2 regions of the Streptomyces sp. NPDC029466 genome follow, and region 2 is predicted to be linked to the other one. Evidence: riboswitches for the same ligand, from Rfam matches in the RefSeq annotation. Region 2 holds a riboswitch; the other holds the start of a gene.

Region 1 (10,545 bases), on a different contig from region 2:
AGTCGGCGGGCCCGGTCACCGATGAGTACGCGCGGTTCCTGCCGCATGTGATCCGCTGAATCAGCCGGGGGCCGCCCGGCCAGTAGGAGGAGAGCCCCCGGCATTCGCGACTACTTGTTGTCGCTGTCCCCGCCACTGGGTTGCGGGTCGCGCGGTGCCTCTGGGGGCATGGGCCCGCCGTCGTGCTTGCCGCCGTCCGCCTCCATGTCGGCCGGGTGCCGGAAGGGGACTCCGTGCCACCCGTCGGCATCGGGCGTGCGCGTCTCGTACGTCTCAACGGCTGTGACGCTCATTTACCAACCTCCTCTTTCGTGAGGGGCCACGCCGCCGTACCGTCGAGGCATGGCCCGTAGGCCCACAGGGGATTTCCTGCGGTGCTCACCCGCCCCGGCCGCTCGACCTGTCCGGGTATTCCGCAGCCGGGGCGGGAGTCTTGATACCGGCTACCGCCGCACACACTTGGCAGCCGTATGGCGACAAGCTAGGAATGCCGAAGGGTTGGCCTCAACGCACTTGCGTGAACTTGCGCACGCTCACCCGAGGGAATCGATCGCTGCTGTGATCAGAGTCCGTGCCGGAGCCCCGTAGACGGCCAATTCGGCCAGGCCCGCGAAGGTGTGGGCGTACATGCTGATTTCGTGCGGCTGCGTGATGGTGAGAAAGGCAGACACCAGCTCAACGCTGACTTGGGCTTCATCGAAGATCCAGAAGTCCTCCACCGGCCACAGCGCGGTACGGTCCGCGTGCAGCGGGATCACCCCGAGGCTGACGTGGGGCAGCGCAGCAAGGGACAGCAGGTGCCCAAGCTGACCTGCCATCGTCGCAGCGCCGCCGATCCGGTGGCGAAGTGCGCTCTCCTCCAAGATCACAGCGAAGCGGCGCGGCCCTTCGTGCAGGATGCGCTGCTTGTCCACACGGACCTGGACAGCTTCTTCCAGGTCGTCGGGGAGCGCCCGCCGGTCACGAATCGCCCTGAGGAGTGCCTCAATGTACGCACGTGTCTGGAAGGGCCCCGGGATCAGCCACGACGAGTAGGCGCGGAAGTGCCGCGTTCGCTCCCACAGCGGGAGAACCGACTCCTGTGCACGGCGGAGTCCGGAGCGTTCCATGCGCCGCCACTCGACATACGCACCATCGATATTGCGTGCGGTGGCGATCAGGTCGGCCGTCTGTCCCTCCGCGCCACAGTGCAGCCCCCACACCCGCAGATCATCATCGGACGGCCCGGTGCGGCCGTTCTCGATGCGGCTGCACTTGCTCTCATGCCAGCCGGCCCGGGCGGCCAACTCCCTCGCCGTCAGACCCGAATCCTTGCGCATCTCGCGCAGGCGCTTGCCAAGGGCCTCTCGGGCCTGCCGGATGCTCGACGACGATGTCACGATCGAGTCTTCCGAGTGCCTACCGTCAGACCGGCCGGTACTCCTCGTGGGGAGTCGCCCGTTCCCAGATCGTTTCGAACGCGGATACACAGGCGTGGACCACACCGGGTTCGGTCACCAGCTCTTCGCCGGTCATCTCCCCGTCACCGTTGAAGTGATTGAACAGCACCGACGAACGGTCGAAGACCCAGCAGTCGTTGCCTGGCAACAGCAATGATGAGGCTTGCCGACGGGGGAGCCAGCGCACCGACTCTCCGGCCTTGACGTTGTGTCCACCGGTGAGCGCGTGCTCGTACCGGATGTAGGCGGATACGGGTTCCGAGACGACCCGCGCTCGGCGCACCTCCACGCCACGGGCCACCGAAGCCGAGACAAGATCGATCCACCATGGCCACCGCTCGGCCGGGTCGAAGTGGTTTCCGGCGATCCACTCCTGGTACGCCTCGTCCAGCGCGTATGCGTCCCTGGCCTCGAAGTGCCACGCGCAGTGCTGGGCCGACCGGAACAGCTCCTCAAACGTCGACTCCGCCGTCGCCACCGTTCACCTCCGGGAAGAACTGCATCATGCGCTTCGGGAACTCGATCACGGTCTCATGGCTGGGAACGTCCATCTGCGCCAGGCGCTCGGGGTCCGTCACTCGCCACCCTTGCAGGACGTAGTTCCCGCTCTCATCGTCCAGGTACACAGTCGGGGAGCCGTTGTTCGGGCTCTCGGGGTCCTTGCCCAGGCGGTGCAAAGCCATGGTGTCCTCCGTCGCCTCGGGTGACGATCAACATGTCCGAGTTTGCGCCTGAGCCGCCGCAGGGCGCCAGCGACTTGCACGAACTTCTACGTATGGACCGACGCCGCCCCGAGAGCGCTCAAGCGCCCGCCCCGGCTCCTGGCCACCCGGCGGACATCGGCGAGGGTCGTGGTCAATTCCACGGCCAGCAGGTGCAGTTCCCCGGGCGTCCATGCCCGTGCGGCAAGCAGTTGGCGGGCTTCGTCGATGAGATCGTCGGCGGAGCTGAGCTGCTCCTCCTCCATCTGGTCCGCGATGCGGGAGACATATCCGGTCCCGTCGCCTGCCAGGAAGCACGGTTTGCCGTCCGGGCCGGTCCACGGCAGCAGCCGGACCAAGACCCTCGCTGTAGCGTCGGGCATGTCGTCAACTCCCTTGTAGTTGAGGGCCACGCCCCCGGGCCGTCCACCACGGTCGCGGGGGTCCTCTTTGTCTTGCGAGGAGGGCCTTCCTCGCTCTAGGCAACCGCTCCGCTACGCCCAGCGGTACGGTGGCAGTGGAAGCGGCTTTTAAGAGCTTTAAGTGCTCGTGCACACCGGGGAGTTGAGGGCTAGTGGGCACTCGGGAACCGAACCGGCACCTCGAACGGCTTTACCGGCAGACCGGCTGGACGCTGCGGCAGTTCGTCCAGGCCGTGAACCGCATCGGCACCGAGCGAGGCACCCCGCTCAAGTACCGCGAGCCGTCGGCCCATCAGTGGTGTCAGGGGCACCTGCCGAAGGAGCAGGTCAGACCGCTGATCGTGGAGGCCCTGGCGCGGAAGCTGGGACGTCCGGTCACGCATGCCGAGGTGGGATTCCCGTCGCCTGCCAGTAGCTCGGACGGCCCTCCGAGCGCGGTGGAGGGACTGATCGATCTCGGTAGGGGAGATATGGATCCCTCACGCCGCAGCGTTCTCGGTATAGGGCTCTTTTCCGTTGCGCTGACGGTGCCCAATTGGCCGGATGTGGTGGGACGGATGGAAGCCGTGCAAACCGGCCGAACTCCGCGCATCGGCATGCCGGAAGTCGACATGGTTATCGCCATGACCGAACGGATCTCGGAACTCGACGACCAATTCGGTGGACGTCACGCCCGCCCCATGGCTGCGGCATTTCTCGTCAACACGGTGGCTCCGTATCTACGGGCTGATGCGCCGGAACCCGTACGCAAGGCAATGCTGTCGGCAGCCTCCGATCTGTGCTATCTCACCGGATACATGGCGGTGGATGAGGGGGTGGAGGGGCTGGGGCAGAAGTATTACCTCAAGGCACTGGAACTGGCCGGCGCCTCCGAGGACCACCTCACGTACTGCACGACGCTGCGAGGTATGAGTGTGCAGGCAGTTGACCTGGGGCACGGCCGTGAAGCCATGCGACTGGCCGATGCGGCTGCCGCTGCCTCGCCGCAAGCGGGCCCGCGTATGGTCGCGTTCCTTGCGGGGCAGCAGGCTCATGCCGCTGCGCAAACAGGAGACCGCCACAAGGCGCTCGCGCATCTCAAAGAAGCCGAAATTTCCATGGAAAAGGCCGAGGCACGAGCGAAAGCCTTTGGCTCCTATGACCCCTCATCTCTGCACTACCACATCAGCCACGTTCGCCACGAGCTCGGAGACCTTCCCGGAGCCGTTGCGGCGATGCGGGAATCGGACAGGTTGTGCTACGACATCTACCGCCGGTCCCGGGTGAAGGAACGGGCCACACTCGCCGAGTTCCAACTTGAGGTGGGGCACCTGGAAGCGGCCTGTGCGACATGGAATGAAGCACTGGACGAATATCCCCTGGTGCAAAGCGGGAGGGTCGACCGGCGCATGGGGAAGATGTTCAAGCTCATCCGCCCCCACCTCAAGACCCCCGCCGCCCGCGAACTCCACGAACGTGCCCGGCTCGTCACCCCGGCCTCACTCCTGGCCTAGGAGGGACACGGGCCCGGGCAGAACGTACACCGGCCTCAGCCCTGCCGGATGAGCACCGGGCCGCCGAGCGTCCGCATGTCGTAGGGGTAGAGCCAGGGGCCGTGGGTGCCGGCCTCGCACGCGTCGATCGCGGTCAGCGCGTCGGATGCGCTCTTGCAGCGGGGGTGCCGCACGGCAAAGGCCGCGAGGCGGGTGCGCAGGGTGGGCAGCCAGGCGGCGATGAGCTGCGGGTCGCCGTGGTACCACCAGGTGAACTCCAGCTCTTCCCAGAGGAGTTCGGTGGCCCAGCCGAGGGCGAGGCGGACCACGCCGGCATCCGCTTCGGGACCGGTGAGCCCGGCGATGCGGTCCAGCCACGGCTCCAGGGAACCCGTCGCATGAGCGATTCCCTCGATCAGATCGGTGATCTCCCAGTACGGGCGGCCGTCGGTCACGGCGATGTGCAGCAGCGCCCGGAAGGCCCGCTCGACCGCGGCGCGCTCGGCCACGGGCCAGTCCGCGAGCCGGGCACCGCCGCGGCCGAGGCGCCCCATCGCCTCCGACGGGTCGGTGTCGTCCCCGCCCGGTCCCCAGCGGCGCAGCGCACGGGGGAGGAAGCGGCGCCACAGGACGGAGTATTGGTCTTCGTCCCAGTGGCTGGCGACCTCACGCATGAAGTACCCGAGGAGATCGTCCGGCACATCGGCAGGGTCACCACCGAGGACGCGCAGCTCCGACTCCGGAATGCAGTAGGTGCACCCGTCGACCGGACCGTCGAGCTCAGGCGGCGAGGCGAAGACCTCGTCCACCTCGGCGAGCGCGTCGCGCCACAGCGTGTACGCGGCGAGGGCGGGGGACTCGGACATTCCGGGACCTGCCAGGGGACTCCGCGCGGCCGACACCGGCGAAGAGCGCGACGCTACCAGCAGGCCCGCACCGCCCACCTCATCCCTCCAGCACACCCCGCAGTTGGTCGAGCCCCCAGTCCAGGTCCTCCTTGCTGATGACCAGTGGGGGCGCGATGCGGATCGTCGAGCCATGGGTGTCCTTGACCAGCACCCCGCGGGCCATCAGCTGTTCGGAGATCTGCCGCCCGGTGCCGCGCGAGGGGTTGATGTCCACACCGGCCCACAGTCCGCGGCCGCGCACCGCGTCCACCGCGCCGCCGCCCACCAGCAGCCCCAGTTCGCTGTGCAGATGCTCGCCCAGCTCCATGGCCTGCTGCTGGAGTTCACCGGTCCGCAGCATCGCGATGACCTCCAGCGCCACCGCGCAGGCGAGCGGGTTCCCGCCGAACGTCGAGCCGTGCTCGCCGGGGGCGAAGACGCCCAGCACCTCGCGGGAGGAGACCACCGCCGAGACCGGAACCACCCCGCCGCCCAGTGCCTTGCCGAGCACGTACATGTCGGGCACCACGCCCTCGTGCTCACACGCGAAGGTCCGGCCGGTGCGGCCCAGCCCGGACTGGATCTCGTCGGCGATGAACAGCACGTTCCGGCTGCGGGTCAGCTCCCGTACGCCCGCCAGGTAGCCCGGCGGCGGTACCAGGACGCCCGCCTCGCCCTGGATCGGCTCCAGCAGCACCGCGACCGTGTCGGCGTCGACGGCGGCCTCCAGCGCGGCGAGATCGCCGTACGGGACGATCTCGAAGCCGGGGGTGTACGGGCCGAAGTCGGCGCGGGCCTCGGGGTCGGTGGAGAAGGAGACGATGGTGGTCGTCCGGCCGTGGAAGTTGTTGTCCGCCACGATGATCTTCGCCCGGCCGTCCGGGACGCCCTTGACCCGGTAGCCCCATTTGCGGGCCGTCTTCACCGCCGTCTCGACGGCCTCGGCGCCGGTGTTCATCGGCAGGACGAGTTCCATGCCGCACAGCCCGGCCAGCTGTGTGCAGAAGTCCGCGAAACGGTCGTGGTGGAAGGCGCGCGAGGTGAGCGTGACCCGCTCCAGCTGTGCCTTCGCCGCGTCGAGCAGCCGACGGTTGCCGTGCCCGAAGTTGAGCGCGGAGTACCCGGCGAGCATGTCCAGGTAGCGGCGGCCCTCGACATCCGTCACCCAGGCGCCCTCGGCGGTGGCCACGACGACGGGCAGCGGGTGGTAGTTGTGCGCGCTGTGGGCTTCGGCGGCCGCGATGCCGCGTTCCGTGGACGTCACCGGTGACTCCGTTCGGTAGACCGTACGGGCGCGGGCACTGCCGCGTCCCTCTCCATTGTTGCGCCCGCCCGGACCGCCCGGCCTGCGAAGATCCGCCGGACAGGGGCCTGGGGGGTGTCCTAGGGGGTGTCTCTTCGATCTGCGTGGATCAGCCTGCGGCGTCTGGTGCCGTGCATCGCAAGGCGGAGCGTCTCCCTCGGACTGGGTGTCCGTGGGGGATGCGACAACGCAGCGAGGTGCGGTGCCAGGCGTCGCAGGCCCACGCAGATCGAAGAGACACCCCCTAGACTCTGCGATGCGCACCGCGACTGGCGTACGGGGAAGCAACCTCGAGGAAGCGGTGTGCGGCAACCATCACGAGGTGCCGCCCCGCCTGGGCACCCCGGGACCACGACCGGCAACACCGATCGACCGCCCCGGAGGACGCCATGTCCCAGCCCCATGCCACTCAGCCCCATGCCGCACAGCCCCTTTCGCATCCCGCGCTGAGCGCCGCCGACCCCGAACTGGCCGCGCTGGTCGGCGCCGAGGAGCAGCTCCAGGCCGACACCCTGCGGCTGATCCCCAGCGAGAACTACGTCTCCGCCGCCGTCCTGGAAGCCACCGGCACCGTCCTTCAGAACAAGTACAGCGAGGGGTACGCGGGCCGTCGCTACTACGAAGGCCAGCAGAACATCGACCAGGTCGAAACCCTGGCCGTCGAGCGCGCCAAGGCCGTCTTCGGCGTGGAGCACGCCAACGTCCAGCCCTACTCCGGCTCGCCCGCCAACCTCGCCGCCTACCTCGCCTTCGCCGAGCCCGGTGACACCGTGCTGGGCATGGCGCTGCCGATGGGCGGCCACCTCACGCACGGTTGGGGCGTCTCGGCGACCGGCACGTGGTTCCGCGGGGTGCAGTACGGCGTACGCCCGGACAGCGCGCTGATCGACTTCGACGAGGTGCGCGACCTCGCCCGCAAGGAACGCCCGAAGATCATCTTCTGTGGCGGCACCGCCGTCCCCCGCACCATCGACTTCGCCGCCTTCGGTGAGATCGCCCGCGAGGTCGACGCCGTCCTCGTCGCCGATATCGCGCATATCGCCGGCCTGATCGCGGGCGGCGCCCACCCCTCGCCCGTGCCGCACGCGGACGTCATCTCCACCACCACCCACAAGACCCTGCGCGGCCCGCGCGGCGCGATGCTGATGTCCCGGGCGAGCCACGCCAAGGCCGTCGACAAGGCCGTCTTCCCCGGCCTTCAGGGCGGCCCGCACAACCACACCACCGCCGCCATCGCGGTCGCGCTGCGCGAGGCGGCCGCCCCGTCCTTCCGTGACTACGCGCATGCCGTCGTCGCCAACGCCAAGGCGCTCGCCGAGGCGCTGCTGGCCCGCGGCTACGACCTGGTCTCCGGCGGTACCGACAACCACCTGGTGCTGATCGACCTCACCTCGAAGGAGGTCCCCGGCAAGGTCGCCGCGAAGGCGCTGGACCGCGCCGGCATCGTCGTCAACTACAACACCGTCCCCTTCGACCCGCGCAAGCCCTTCGACCCCTCCGGCATCCGCATCGGCACCCCGTCCCTCACCTCCCGCGGGCTGGGCACGGACCGGATGCCGCTGGTCGCCGAGTGGATCGACCGCAGCGTCCAGGCGGCGGCGAAGGGCGACGAGGACGCGCTGACGGTGATCCGTGGTGAGGTCGCGGAGCTGATGGCCGCCTACCCGGCGCCGGGGCTGCCGACGGCCTGAACGGGCGTGTCAGGGCGCCCCGTCCGGCACCCCGTCCGGCACCCCGTCGGGCGCCCCGTCCGGCACCCCGACCGGCTCACCGGCTGCGCTCAGCCCGGTGAGCCGGTGAGCCGGACCGGCAGGACGTCCGTGCTGTTGCCGATGAAGCTCTGGTGCGGTGGCAGCTCCGCGTCCGGGACGGCCAGGTCCAGCGCCGGATAGCGGGTGAAGAGCGCCTCCAGGGCGACGGTCGCCTCCAGCCGGGCCAGTGGCGCGCCCAGGCAGTAGTGCGGCCCGTGGCCGAAGGACAGATGCCGGGTGGCGGGCCGCCGGGTGACATCGAACCGGTCCGCGTCGGGCCCGTACGCCGCCGGGTCCCGGCCGGCCGCCGAGTAGGAGGCCAGCATCGGGGTGCCCCGCGGGACGACCGTGCCGCCGAGCTCCAGGTCCCGGACCGGGTAGCGGAACGGGAAGTGGGCGACCGGGCTGTCGTGGCGCAGCGTCTCCTCGACCACGTCGTCCCAGGTCGCCCGCCCGGCCCGGACCAGCTCCAGCTGCTCGCGGTCGGTGCACAGGGCCCGCACCGCGTTGGTGATCAGATTGAGCGTGGTCTCATGCCCGGCGATGATCATCAGCAGCAGGGTGCCGACCAGCTCGCGGGCGCTCAGCCGGTCGCCGTCCTCCTCCTGGGCGGCGATCAGCGCGCTGGTCAGATCGTCGCCGGGGTCCGCCCGCCGGGCCTCGGCGACCTGCCCGAGGACGGCGGTGATCTCCCGGTTGGCCGCCTGCACCTGGGCCGCCGTACCGGTCGTGCCCACGATCAGGTTCGACAGCGCGTGCAGCCGGTCGCGTAACGCGGCGTCCACGCCCAGCAGTTCGCAGATCACGCTCATCGGCAGCGGATAGGCGAAGTGCCGGCGCAGCTCCACCGTGCCGTCGGCCCCGGCGGCGCCCGGCAGCCCGTCCAGCAGCCCGGCCGTCAGCGCCACCACCCGGGGCCGCAGGGCCGACACCCGCCGCGCGGTGAACACCTTGGTCACCAGGCCGCGCAGCCGCCGGTGGTCCGCGCCGTCGGCCGTGGTCATCCCGTCGACGGTGGCGAAGGTGGTGAGCGGCCAGCCGGGCGGCACGGTGCCGTCGTGCAGGGCCGTGAAATGGCGGGCGCTCTTGGCGACTTCGGGGTGCGAGAGGACCTCCCGCAGCACCGCGTGGTGGGTCACGGCGACCGCGGGCACCTCCCCGGGCAGGACGACGGGGACCACCGCACCGGCCTCCCGCAGCAGTGCGTCGGCCGCGGCCCGGCCGGCACCGCCGGGGCCGAGCCGGTGCGGCGCCGCGCCGCCGGAGCGCATCGGGCAGGAGGCCTCGGGCGGCGGGAGGGGCGCGGGGGCGGGGAGGCGGGCGTCCTCGGAGAGCGGCTGTCCATCGGTCATCCGACCCACGATTCCAGCTCCCGCCCGCCCCGAACAGGCCGCCGCGAACAGGCGCCGCGGCGCCGGAGGCCACCGGGCCCCGACGCCGCACACGCCACCACGCGCCGGGTCCCCTCCCCGACCTGAGACAATCGAGGCATGGCTCTCCAGCGTCCACGTGTGCTCTCCGGCATTCAGCCCACCGCCGGCTCCTTCCACCTCGGCAATTACCTCGGTGCGGTACGCCAGTGGGTGGCGCTCCAGGAGTCCCACGACGCCTTCTACATGGTGGTCGACCTGCATGCGATCACCGTTCCGCAGGACCCGGCGGAACTGCGCAGCAACACCCGGATCGCGGCCGCCCAGCTGCTGGCCGCCGGTCTCGACCCGGAGCGCTGCACGCTCTTCGTCCAGAGCCATGTGCCCGAGCACGCCCAGCTCGGCTGGGTCATGAACTGCCTCACCGGCTTCGGCGAGGCGTCCCGGATGACCCAGTTCAAGGACAAGTCCGCCAAGCAGGGCGCCGACCGCACCTCCGTCGGCCTGTTCACGTACCCGATCCTCCAGATCGCCGACATCCTGCTCTACCAGGCCCACCAGGTCCCGGTCGGCGAGGACCAGCGCCAGCACATCGAGCTGACCCGCGACCTCGCCGAGCGCTTCAACAGCCGCTACGGCGACACCTTCACGATGCCGGCGCCGTACATCCTCAAGGAGACGGCGAAGATCTACGATCTCCAGGACCCGTCGGCCAAGATGAGCAAGTCGGCCGCCAGCCCCAAGGGCCTGATCAACCTCCTCGACGAGCCGAAGGTCTCCGCGAAGAAGGTCAAGAGCGCGGTCACGGACACCGACACGGTGATCCGTTACGACGCCGAGAACAAGCCCGGCGTCTCCAACCTCCTCACCATCTACTCCACCCTCACCGGCACCTCGATCCCGGAGCTGGAGCAGAAGTACGAGGGCAAGATGTACGGCGCCCTCAAGACCGATCTCGCCGAGGTGATGGTCGATTTCGTCACACCGTTCCGGGACCGTACGCAGGAATATCTGGACGACCCCGAGACGCTGGACGCCATCCTGGCCAAGGGTGCGGAGAAGGCCCGCGCGGTAGCCGCCGAGACCCTCGCCACCACCTATGACCGGCTCGGATTCCTGCCGGCCAAGCACTGACGCCACCCCCTCGCGCGGCGGCCCGCTGCCGGCCGCGCGGACCCCGCCGAGCCAGGGGGCCCCGCC
Region 2 (10,545 bases):
TACGAAAGGACGCATGAGGTGAAGAACCCACTGGATCCTTCGGCGCTGGAAGCGGCCATCGAAAACGTCCACCGCGCGGGCCTGCCGGGCCTGTTCGCCGAGGTGCGGGACGGCGACCAGGTCTGGCGCGGCGCCGCCGGGACCGCCGACGTCGCCACCGGCCGCCCTGTCACCGCCGGTATGCGGCACCGCGTCGGCAGCATCACCAAGACCTTCACCGCCGCCGCGGTTCTCCAGCAGGTCGAGAACGGTCGGATAGGGCTCGACACACCGATCGCCCGGTACCTTCCGAAGCTGGTCCCCGGAGAACGCGGTGCCGCGATCACCGTCCGGATGCTGCTCAACCACACCAGCGGCCTCGCCGAGTACCTCCCGTACGCCTACCCCTCCCTCAAGGCGTACCCCGCCCTCGCGGACACCGGACCCCAGAGCCTGGACGACCACCGGTTCACGCGGTTCGACCCCACGGAACTGATCGAGATGGGGGTCACCGCACCTGCCGTCGGCGCCCCGGGCGGTACGCCGGGGGTGTACTCCAACACCAACTATCTGCTCCTGGACCAACTCCTGGAACAGGCGACCGGCACCACGGCAGAGCGGTACCTCACCCGGAACGTCATCGAGCGCGCCGGGCTCCGGGACACCGAACTCCCCGCCGGACCGTACGTCAACGGGCCGCACTCGCAGCTCTACGAGGCGTGGTTCGGCATGATCGACCCGCCGCGCGACTACAGCGTCTACGACATGTCATGGGTGGGGCCGTCGGCCTCGCTGATATCGACCGTCGCGGACCTCAACCGCTTCTACCGCATGCTGCTGGCCGGGGAGATCGTCAGCCCGGCGTCGCTGGCGCAGATGCAACGCACCGTCCCGGTCGTCTCCCAGGAGCAGAAGACGATCGACTACGGCCTCGGCCTGCACCCGATGGAGGGGCCAGGTCAGGGCACCTTCTGGGGCCATGGCGGCACGGTCTGGGGTGGTGGAGCGCTGGCCATGACCCGTGCCGACGGCAAGCGGCAGATGGCGGTCGCGGTGAACATGCAGAGGTGGAACAGGCTCGACTCCTCCGGCAAGCCGCAGCCCCATGCCATCGACGCCGCGCTGGCGGCGCTGTTCCGCGTAGCGATGTACGGCTGACCGGGCCGCCCAGCCCACCTACGGCCGGGCGCGGCCAGGAGGTGGTGGACCGCTCCGAGATGGTGATCATCGCCGTCCGCCGCCAGGACCGGCACGAGGCCCTGGCCGGCTTGCGGGTGGACGGCGACAAGACTCCGCGGCCCTGACCAGCGCACTGGACGCGCTCCTCGCCGACCTCACCTAGCCACGCCCCACCGAGCCGGGTGACCGGCCCGGTGCGGCGGCCTCAGGGGCCGTCCGCCCAACCGGCCGCGGACGACCCCCCTATGGATGACCGCATGGGGCCCATGGACGACCGCAGGGCCCCGCACGGACGTCCGATCACGACGACGCCCCCGACCCCGCGCCCTCCTGCTTCAGCTGTGTCACCTTCCGGGGGAGCGGCCCCGTGCCGTCGGCCGGTGGGGGAGTGGTGCCGGGCGGGCCCGTGCCCTGTTTCAGGCTGTCGAGAATGGCCAGGGCCTGGCCGACGATGCCGGAGGCGAGCTCGTTCACCCCGTCCGAGCCGTTGAGGACGGTCAGCCGGGCGCCGGAGAGGCCCTCGGCGGCGGATTCGGCGAGGGCGGGGAGGTTCTCGACGGTGCGGTTGGCGGCGATCAGTTCCTGGTTGCCCTCCCGCAGCGAGCCCGCGAGGGCCGTGTTGGCGTCGGCACGTGCCTGGGCGACGGTCCGTTCGGTGTACGCGCGGGCGTCCGCCTCGTACCGGACCTGGTCACGCTGCGCCTCCGCCAGGGTGCGCAGCCGGTACGCCTCGGCGTCCGCGGGGCGGCGTACCTCGGCCTCCAGCCGCTGGGCGGCGAGCGAGGCCTGCCGCTGGGCCAGTGCGGTCTGCTCCTCGATGACCTCCTGCGATGCCCTGGCCTGGGAGAGCGGGCCGGCCTGCGCCGCGCGGGCGTTGTACTGCTCGGTCTCGGCGAGGAACCCGGCCCGCTTGATCGCGGTGTCCCGCTCGTACTCGGCCTTCAACGCCGCCGCCTGCTGCTCGCGTTCGGTCGCCTCCTGGTCGGCCTTGGCCTGCGCGATCCGGGCCGTGCTGGCCACCGCGGCGGCGTGCGGTGCGGCGAGATTGGTGATGTAGCCGGAGGTGTCGGCGATCTCCTGGATCTGCAGGGCGTCCACGACGATGCCGAGCTTCTCCATCTCGGAGTGGCTGCCGTCCTTGACCTCCTGGGCGACCCGGTCCCGCTCCCGGATGATCTGTTCGACGGTCAGTCCGCCGACGATCGAGCGCAGGTGACCGGCGAAGATCCGGCCCACCAGCTCTTCCATGGTGGCCTGCTCGGCCAGGAAGCGGCGGGCGGCGTTGGCGATGGACGTCTGGTCGTCCCCGACCTTGAAGACGGCGACCGCCCGGACGCCGAGCCGGATGCCCTGCTGGGTGACGCAGTCCTCGGAGATCTCCGCCTCCCGCAGCGACAGCGACAGCACACTCGCCTTCTGTTTGACGGGCATGACCCAGCAGCCATGGCCGGTGACGATACGGAATTGGGCGTCCCCGGCCCGGCGCTTCGAGCCGGAGATCAACAGCGCCTCGTTGGGCGCAGGAACATGCCAGAACAACATCGGAAGGCTCCTGGTCCGATGCGACCGGTTCCGGTGGGGGTGCGGGCGCGGCCGCGGGAAAAGGGAGTGCTCACGTGGCCGGACACGGTCGGCGGGAGCGCCGGATCACGCGGGCAGCGGCGCGACGATCACCGACCGCGCCGAAGTGTGGTCCACCACGATGACCTGCGTGTGCCGGGCGATGGGCTCGCGGGACCAGGCGGCGAAGGCCTCGGTGCCGCCGCGCACGGGCAGCAGCACCTCACCCGGTCCGTCGGTCGGGATGGAGACGGTCACCCGCCCGATCACCCCGATCGGGCTGAAGTCCGTGTCATCCGTCGCGCTCACCCGGGCTCCGTCGCTGGTCAAAGCCGCTGCCGGCGCAGCCGCCGGACAGCGGGAAATCCTCGACAACTCAACGGTACTCCGGCCGGGGTGCCGTCTGCGCCGCCGGTCCGGCAGCCGCCGCGGCACCGGTTCCGGCATCCAGCCGGGCGGGCCGGGCCGCCGGGACCGACGGCTTCCTCGGGGGTAGTACGTCGGGCGCACGATGGGGCCGCAGGGCCGTGAGGGCGGTCTCGGTCTCCTCCATCAGCGCGCGGTAGGAGACCAGGCGCTGCCACTCGGGATCGGCGACCCCGGGCACCGTGGCGGCGCGCTCGGTCCACTGCTTCACCAGCCCGGCGTACACCGGTGTCTGCCTGATGACCTCCGCGGTGATCCACCGGGGCATCTGCCCGGGGCGGGGGAGGGACGTCGGTCCGTGACCTGCGACGGTGCCGGAAGAGGGGACGCTCATGGCCGTAGAAACGATTCTTCGACGCTGGGGTCACTGCGTATTTTCGCAGCCGTCCGTACTTCCGCCAGGCAGGCAGGGGCGCATCTCCATCGAATATCACCTTATGCAGTGATCTATAGCCGGGAAGCGGTCCAATCCGGACGAAGGAACGTTGTCGCAGTCATGGAACCGAGGGAGTTGTGGGAGCGCCACGCGGTACTCGCACAGGCGTTTTGCAGCAGCGATGACGAGGTCCGCCGTACACAGGGACTCCTCGACGAGGCCGAGGCCCGCCGTTCGCGGACCCTGGCCGCCTTCGCCGTGACCGTGGGCAGCGACGCGGTGGTGGCGGATCTGCTCGGCCTGGAGGAACGCGAAGTGCGGCTGGCCCGGCGCACGGTGGGCAAGGAAGACGCCCGCGCGGTCGCCAAGAGCCTGCTCGCCCAGCCCCCGTGCGAGCCCGCCCCCGCACCGCAGCAGCCCGCGCCCCAGACCTCCGCGACGCAAGCCCCCGCGCCGCAGCCCGCTCAGGGGGCCGCCGCGCCGGGCCCCGTCGCACCGCCGCCCCCACAAGGCCCGGCCGCCGCCCCCCAGCCCTCCGAACCGGCCTGGGCCCCGGCGCTGGACGCGGTCCTGATGAGCAGCTGGCACAACGGCGTCGACCTCACCGCCCTGGCCACCGAACTCGGCCTCGACGTCCGGCTGCTGGTGGCCCGCGCACAGCAACTGTCCGCGGAGAGCCGCCCGATGCCGCCCACCCCCTCGGACCGTACGGGACGGCACCGACGGCTGGTCAATGTCCCGCCCCCACAGCCGGAGACGCCCCATCTGACATGGCGCGAGCGACCACAGCAGCCCCCACGGGAGCACTACGAGCAGGAGCACTGGAAGCAACAGCCGTACCAGCACTACCCGGACCAGCAGCAGTACCAGGAATACCGGGTCTACGAGGAACACCAGCAGTATCAGCAGCCCACACAGCCCACGTGGGATGCCAATGCCATCACCGCCGCCCAGCACGACTGGGACGGCATCCTCAGTCAATGGGAGGCCACCGCCGCGCCTCAACCACCCCTCTCCGCACCCGGCCAGGGCGGCGGGTGACGGGGCCGCGCCACCGGTGCCCGGCGGCATCCGGGACGCCGGGCACCCGGGCCGGCGGGCACGTCGGCTGCCGGGCAGTGGCCGGTGCCGGCGCTGGGCGGAAAACCGGACGCCGGTCCCCTCTGACGTCGATTACAGTGGGCGCCGAGCCGTGACTGGCGCTTGGGTGGAGTACCACCGGGGAGCGGCTCGGCCATCCACGGTCCGTGCCGCGCGCCTGGGCGATCCCACCCGACGCTCAGGAGCAGCCCATGTCCCCGGAAGCCCGCCTCATGGACGGCAGCGCACTGGCCCGCAGCCTCGTCGAACAGGCCGCCCGGCGCGCGGCCGACCTCACCGAACGGACCGGTACGGCCCCGTGTCTGGCGACCGTACTCGTCGGCGACGACCCCGCCTCGGTGACGTATGTCCGGATGAAGCGCAACCGCTGCGCGAAGGCCGGGATACTTTCCCGGCATGTGGCGCTGCCCGCCGCCACCACGACCGCGGAGCTGGTCGACACGATCACGGCACTGTCGAACGACCCCGCGGTGCACGGCATCCTGTTGCAGCACCCGGCCGGACCGCACATCGATGAGCGCGCCGCGTTCGAGGCGATCGCGCCCGAGAAGGATGTCGACGGCGTCACCTGCCACTCCTTCGCCGCGATGAGTTTCGGCCTGGACGGCTTCGCCTCCTGTACGCCCGGCGGCATCCTGCGGCTGCTGGATCACTATGACGTCGACCTGGCCGGTAAGCACGCGGTCGTGGTCGGCCGCAGCGCGATCCTGGGCAAGCCCGTGGGGATGCTGCTGCTCGGCCGCGATGCCACCGTCACCTACTGCCACTCCCGCACCACCGATCTGGCCTCGCACACCAGGGAGGCCGATGTGCTGATCGCGGCCGTCGGCCGGCCCCGGTTCCTGGGCGGTGAGCACATCAAGCCCGGAGCCGTCGTGATGGACGCCGGCTCCAACCCGGGCAACGTCGGGGATGTGGACTTCGACGCGGCACGCACCCGCGCCGCCCTGATCACCCCGGTCCCCGGCGGCGTCGGCCCGATGACCATCGCCACCCTGCTCACCCAGACCGTCGACGCCGCGGCCGCCCAGCTGACCGCGGTCTGACCGCCGCCCGACGCGGGGCCGTGAACCGTCCGGCACAGCGGTGCGGGCGGTGGCGCCGGGCGCGGCAGACCGGCTGCGCCCGGCGCGTCCGGTGTCAGTTCAGCGTCCGCAGCATCGAGGCGTCGAACGGCACCAGGGCGTCGGTGCGGCCCGCCAAGATCTTGGCGGCCCACTCCGGGTCGCCGAGCAGGGCCCGTCCGATGGCGACGAGGTCGAACTCGTCCCGCTCCAGCCGGTCCAGCAGCCGGTCGATACCGGAGACCCCGGCCTGTTCGCCCTGGAACGTCCCGATGAACTCGTTGTCGAGACCGACCGAGCCCACGGTGAGGGTGGGCCGGCCGGAGAGCTTCTTGACCCATCCCGCGAGATTGAGGTCCGAGCCCTCGTATTCCGGCAGCCAGTAGCGGCGCGTCGAGCAGTGGAACGCGGTGACGCCGGCGTCCGTCAGTGGCGCCACGATCTCCTGGAGTTCATCCGGCGTTCCGGCGAGCCGGGCCTCGTAGTTGCCCATCTTCCACTGGGACATCCGGAAGAGGACCGGGAAACCGGGCGAGACCGCCGCCCGGCAGGCCGCCACGACCTCGGCGGCGAAACGAGTACGGGCGGTGCGGCTGCCACCGTAGGCATCGGTCCGCCGGTTGGTGCCCGACCACAGGAACTGGTCGATCAAGTAGCCGTGCGCACCGTGCAGTTCGACTCCGTCGAAGCCGAGCCGCTCGGCGGTGGCCGCCGCCTCGGCGAACGCCGCGATGACCTCGTCGAGATCCCGCTGTGTCATGGCGTGCCCGGACGGGGTGCCCTCGAGGGCGAGGCCGGACGGGCCGGACGGCGGGGCGTCGGGGAACGGCGGTGCGCCCGCCTTACGGGCCATGCCGACGTGCCACAGCTGCGGCATGATCGTTCCGCCCGCCGCATGCACCGCTTCCACGACCCGGCTCCAGCCGTCGAGTGCGTCCGCGCCGTGGAAGCGGGGGACGGCGTCGCTGGTGCCGGCGGCGGGGTGCCCGACGTAGGTCCCCTCCGTGATGATCAGGCCGACGCCGCCGGCGGCGCGGCGGGCGTAATAGTCCGCGACATCGGCGCCCGGGACTCCGCCGGGCGAGAACTCGCGGGTCATCGGCGCCATGGCGATCCGATTGGGCACGGTGCGGCCGCCCAGGGCGAAGGGGCGGGAGAGCGTCTGGGCCGCACGGGTGGCGGCGGCGCTGGCAGTCACGTGTGGGTCTCCTAGGAAGACAACGCGGGCGCGGAACGCCGCCGGCCGGCAGACGTTCCGCTGTTCCGAACACCCCACGGCGCTGCCGTCATCCGCCGCGCACTGTCTGCTGCGCCACAGTCGCCACCCCGTGGTCCGCGCGCCGCAGCCGTCGCACCGCCGCGGTCACCCTGCCGTCCCCGCCCCCGCGGCCTTCCCGCTGCCGCCCGTCGCCCCGCCGGTCGCGGTCAGGTGCTGACCGGCTGGGCGGCGCGGGCGAGTTCGCGGCGGAGGCGCATGAAGGGGCGGGGGCGGTTGAGGGCCAGGACGGCGGTGGTCTGCCCGTCGCGTTCGTAGCAGGCGAGGAAGCTGCGGTCGTCGGGCGAGCCCTCGACGATGCGCGGGGTGTCGGTGGGCAGGCGCCGGCCGGCGAACTGGAGGCGTACGCCGTACTGGTCGGACCAGAAGTACGGCAGGCTCCGGTGGGTCGCGACGGTGCGGCCGGCCAGCAGGTTCCGGACGGCGACGGCGGCCTGTTCGGTGGCGCCGGTCCAGTGTTCGGTGCGGGTGCCGTCTGCCCTGGCGACATCGCCGACCGCCACGATATGGGGCTGAGGGGTGACCCCGCCCGCGTCGCAGCACACCCCGTCGTCGAGTGGGAGCCCGGAGCCTTCGAGCCAGGCGGTGTGCGGGCGTACCCCGATGCCGATGACGACCACCTCGGCGGGGAGCAGCCGGCCGTCGGTCAGCTCGACCGCGGAGACACGGTGCCCGGTGCCGCCGTCGTGCAGGCGGGCGACACCGGTTCCGGTCAGCAGGGTGACGCCGTGGTCCGCATGCAGGGCGGAGCAGATCCCGGCCATCGCCTCGCCGAGTTGGGGGACGAGGGGGAGCGGGGCGGCTTCGACCACGGTGACGTCATGGCCGAGTGCGGCGCAGGACGAGGCGACCTCGGCGCCGATGAAGCCGCCGCCGATCACCACGACCCTGACCGGGCCCCGGGTCAGCTCCGCGCGCAGGGCCTGGGCGTCCTCAAGGGTGCGCAGGGTGTGGGTTCCGGCGGGGGCCGGGCCGGGGAGGCGGCGCGGGGTGGCGCCGGTGGCGATCACCACGCCATCGGTGGTCAGGGACCGGCCACCGTCGAGAAGTACCGCGCGCCCACGGGTGTCGAGCCCGGTGGCGCGGGTGCCGAGGAGCCAATCGGCGTCCAGTTCGGCGATCTCCTCGGCGTCGGCCAGGGCCAGTTGACCCTGGTCAGCGGTGGCGCCGGTGAGGAAACCCTTGGACAGCGGCGGGCGGTCGTAGGGGCGGTGGTGTTCCTCCCCGACGATCACCAGCCGGCCGTCGAATCCCTGGGCGCGCAGGGCCCGCGCGGCGTAGAGGCCCGCCAGCGAGGCCCCGATGACAGCGACCGACTTCATGCGGCGGTGCCTTCCTCGGCGGCGTGGTGGTGGACGTAGATCATGCCGTCCTCGACGGTCACGGGATGGGTGCGCACGGCCCGGCGGGCGGGCAGGCAGGTCGCCGCTCCGGTGCGCAGATCGAACGACGCGGCGTGCAGCGGGCATTCGACCAGGCAGCCCTCCAGCCAGCCGTCCGAGAGGGAGGCGTCTTGGTGGGTGCAGGTGTCATCGATGGCGTACAACTGCCCGTCGGCATGGAAGACGGCGATCGGAGGTGCGGTGTCGATGCGTACGGACTCGCCGGTGGGCAGGTCGGCGAGCGGGCAGACAGGAATCACAGGACCCCCTGTTACTGTTCGGTATCATCGAGTTTCGCGGTGCGCACGATGAGGCGCCATGCGCAACAGAATCCAGCCGGGGAGCGTATGCGTCAAGCGGTCCCCGGAAATGCCGAACCTTCGAATCCCGGGCCTCGGCCGGGGTGCCAGGTGGTGAGATCCAACAGATGACGGACAGCGTGGAGGGGCAGGCGGCGGCCGGGCCGCCGAAACAGCCGGGCGGGGTGCAGTCGGTGGACCGGGCCGTGACCGTGCTGGAAATCCTGGCGCGGCACGGCGCGGCCGCCGTGACCGAGATCGCCGAGGAGCTGGGCGTCCACAAGTCGACCGCGTTCCGGCTGCTCGGCGTGCTGGAGAACCGCGGGCTGGTCGGGCAGGAGCAGGAGCGCGGCAAGTACTACCTCGCAGCCGGGGTGTTGCGGCTGGCCGGTGCGGCGGCCGTACGGCTGGACATCTCCCAGGAAGGCGCGCCGGTCTGCCGCCGGCTGGCCGGGGAGCTGGGGGAGACGGTCAATATCGCGGTGCTGGAGGGCGACGCCGCGGTCAACGTCACACAGGCGCGCGGTCCGGCGTCGGTCACCGCGCAGAACTGGCTCGGCCGGCGTACGCCGCTGCATGCCACCTCCAGCGGCAAGGCGCTGCTCGCGTACCAGCCCAGAGCGGTCCAGGAGGCCGTGCTGGCACGGAAGTTGCCGCGGCTCACCGAGCGGACGGTCACCTCGGCGGCCGCGCTGCGCCGTGAGCTCGCCGAAGTGGTCGAGCGGGGTTTCGCGGTGGCGATCGAGGAGCTGGAGCTCGGGCTGCGGGCGGTCGCGGCGCCGGTGCGCGGGCCCGACGGCTCGGTGATCGGGGCGATCAGTGTGTCGGTGCCCGCCTACCGGCTGGCCGAGGAGCGGCTGCCCGAGGTCGTCAAGGCCACCGTTTCCGCGGCCGGGGAGCTGTCGCGGCGGATGGGGTACGGCTGTTGACCCGATGACGGGTCAGTGCGGCGGAGGCGGGGCCGGGGCTATGTGCCGGCCCCGCCGCCGTGTCCGGGCGCGCGGGAAATCCGTTGGCGAGAGCTGGCTCGTACCTCTTGACGGTGCCGATCCGGCGTTCCCACTATGTCTCTCATCGCGCAACCAGTCGTGCAGTGCGCAACACTGAGGGGTAGGGCATGCCACACCACGTCCATGCCGTCGTCGCGGCGAAACAAGGCGCACCGGTCGAGCCGCAGACGATTCTGGTACCGGACCCCGGCCCGGGAGAAGTGCTCGTCGCCGTGCAGGCCTGCGGGGTCTGCCACACCGACCTGCACTACCGGGAGGGGGCGGTCAACGACCAATTCCCGTTCCTCCTCGGCCATGAGGCGGCCGGTGTCATCGAGTCCGTCGGCCCCGGCGTCACCGATCTCGCCCCGGGTGACTATGTCGTCCTCGCCTGGCGGGCGCCCTGCGGCAGCTGCCGGTCCTGTCGTCGCGGCCGGCCCTGGTACTGCTTCGACTCCCGCAACGCCACCCAGCCGATGACCCTGCTGGACGGCACCCCGCTCGCCCCCGCGCTCGGCATCGGGGCCTTCGCCGAGAAGACCCTGGTCGCCGCCGGGCAGGCGGTCAAGGTGGACCCGCACGCCCGGCCCGAAGCGGCCGGTCTCATCGGCTGCGGAGTGATGGCCGGTTACGGGGCGGCGGTGCACACCGGCGGGGTCGGCAGCGGGGACACCGTCGCGGTCATCGGCTGCGGCGGGGTCGGCAACGCGGCGATCGCCGGGGCCTCGATCGCCGGGGCACGCCGGATCATCGCGGTCGACATCGACGACCACAAGCTGGACGGCGCCACCCGCTTCGGAGCCACCCACACCGTCAACTCCCGTGGTACGGACCCCATCGAGGCGGTCCGCGGACTGACCGGCGGCCATGGCGCGGATGTGGTGATCGACGCGGTGGGCCGGCCGGAGACCTAC

The links. Region 2 has a riboswitch for ZMP and ZTP ahead of ACZ4XD_RS29580 (bifunctional 5,10-methylenetetrahydrofolate dehydrogenase/5,10-methenyltetrahydrofolate cyclohydrolase). Riboswitches for the same ligand answer to the same signal wherever they lie in the genome.
Region 1: it holds a riboswitch for ZMP and ZTP, as region 2 does, so the genes downstream of both, ACZ4XD_RS02855 (serine hydroxymethyltransferase) here and ACZ4XD_RS29580 (bifunctional 5,10-methylenetetrahydrofolate dehydrogenase/5,10-methenyltetrahydrofolate cyclohydrolase) in region 2, are expected to answer to the same signal.

Annotation. Positions count from the first base shown of each region.
Region 1 is NZ_JBVHZH010000002.1:239,170-249,714, forward strand. Features, by position in the region: gene ACZ4XD_RS02810 (glutathionylspermidine synthase family protein) at 1-59, shown strand, start outside; gene ACZ4XD_RS02815 (hypothetical protein) at 111-293, opposite strand; gene ACZ4XD_RS02820 (helix-turn-helix domain-containing protein) at 534-1,379, opposite strand; gene ACZ4XD_RS02825 (DUF6879 family protein) at 1,405-1,917, opposite strand; gene ACZ4XD_RS02830 (hypothetical protein) at 1,892-2,122, opposite strand; gene ACZ4XD_RS02835 (hypothetical protein) at 2,209-2,523, opposite strand; gene ACZ4XD_RS02840 (tetratricopeptide repeat protein) at 2,715-4,055, shown strand; gene ACZ4XD_RS02845 (hypothetical protein) at 4,091-4,900, opposite strand; gene rocD (ornithine--oxo-acid transaminase) at 4,980-6,185, opposite strand; ZMP/ZTP riboswitch at 6,480-6,571, shown strand; gene ACZ4XD_RS02855 (serine hydroxymethyltransferase) at 6,614-7,915, shown strand; gene ACZ4XD_RS02860 (cytochrome P450 family protein) at 8,005-9,327, opposite strand; gene trpS (tryptophan--tRNA ligase) at 9,466-10,479, shown strand.
Region 2 is NZ_JBVHZH010000046.1:7,791-18,335, forward strand. Features, by position in the region: gene ACZ4XD_RS29555 (serine hydrolase domain-containing protein) at 19-1,137, shown strand; gene ACZ4XD_RS29560 (SPFH domain-containing protein) at 1,459-2,700, opposite strand; gene ACZ4XD_RS29565 (hypothetical protein) at 2,806-3,027, opposite strand; gene ACZ4XD_RS29570 (hypothetical protein) at 3,095-3,478, opposite strand; gene ACZ4XD_RS29575 (hypothetical protein) at 3,641-4,561, shown strand; ZMP/ZTP riboswitch at 4,703-4,791, shown strand; gene ACZ4XD_RS29580 (bifunctional 5,10-methylenetetrahydrofolate dehydrogenase/5,10-methenyltetrahydrofolate cyclohydrolase) at 4,813-5,667, shown strand; gene ACZ4XD_RS29585 (NADH:flavin oxidoreductase) at 5,762-6,883, opposite strand; gene ACZ4XD_RS29590 (NAD(P)/FAD-dependent oxidoreductase) at 7,111-8,283, opposite strand; gene ACZ4XD_RS29595 (bifunctional 3-phenylpropionate/cinnamic acid dioxygenase ferredoxin subunit) at 8,280-8,603, opposite strand; gene ACZ4XD_RS29600 (IclR family transcriptional regulator) at 8,771-9,571, shown strand; gene ACZ4XD_RS29605 (S-(hydroxymethyl)mycothiol dehydrogenase) at 9,760-10,545, shown strand, end outside.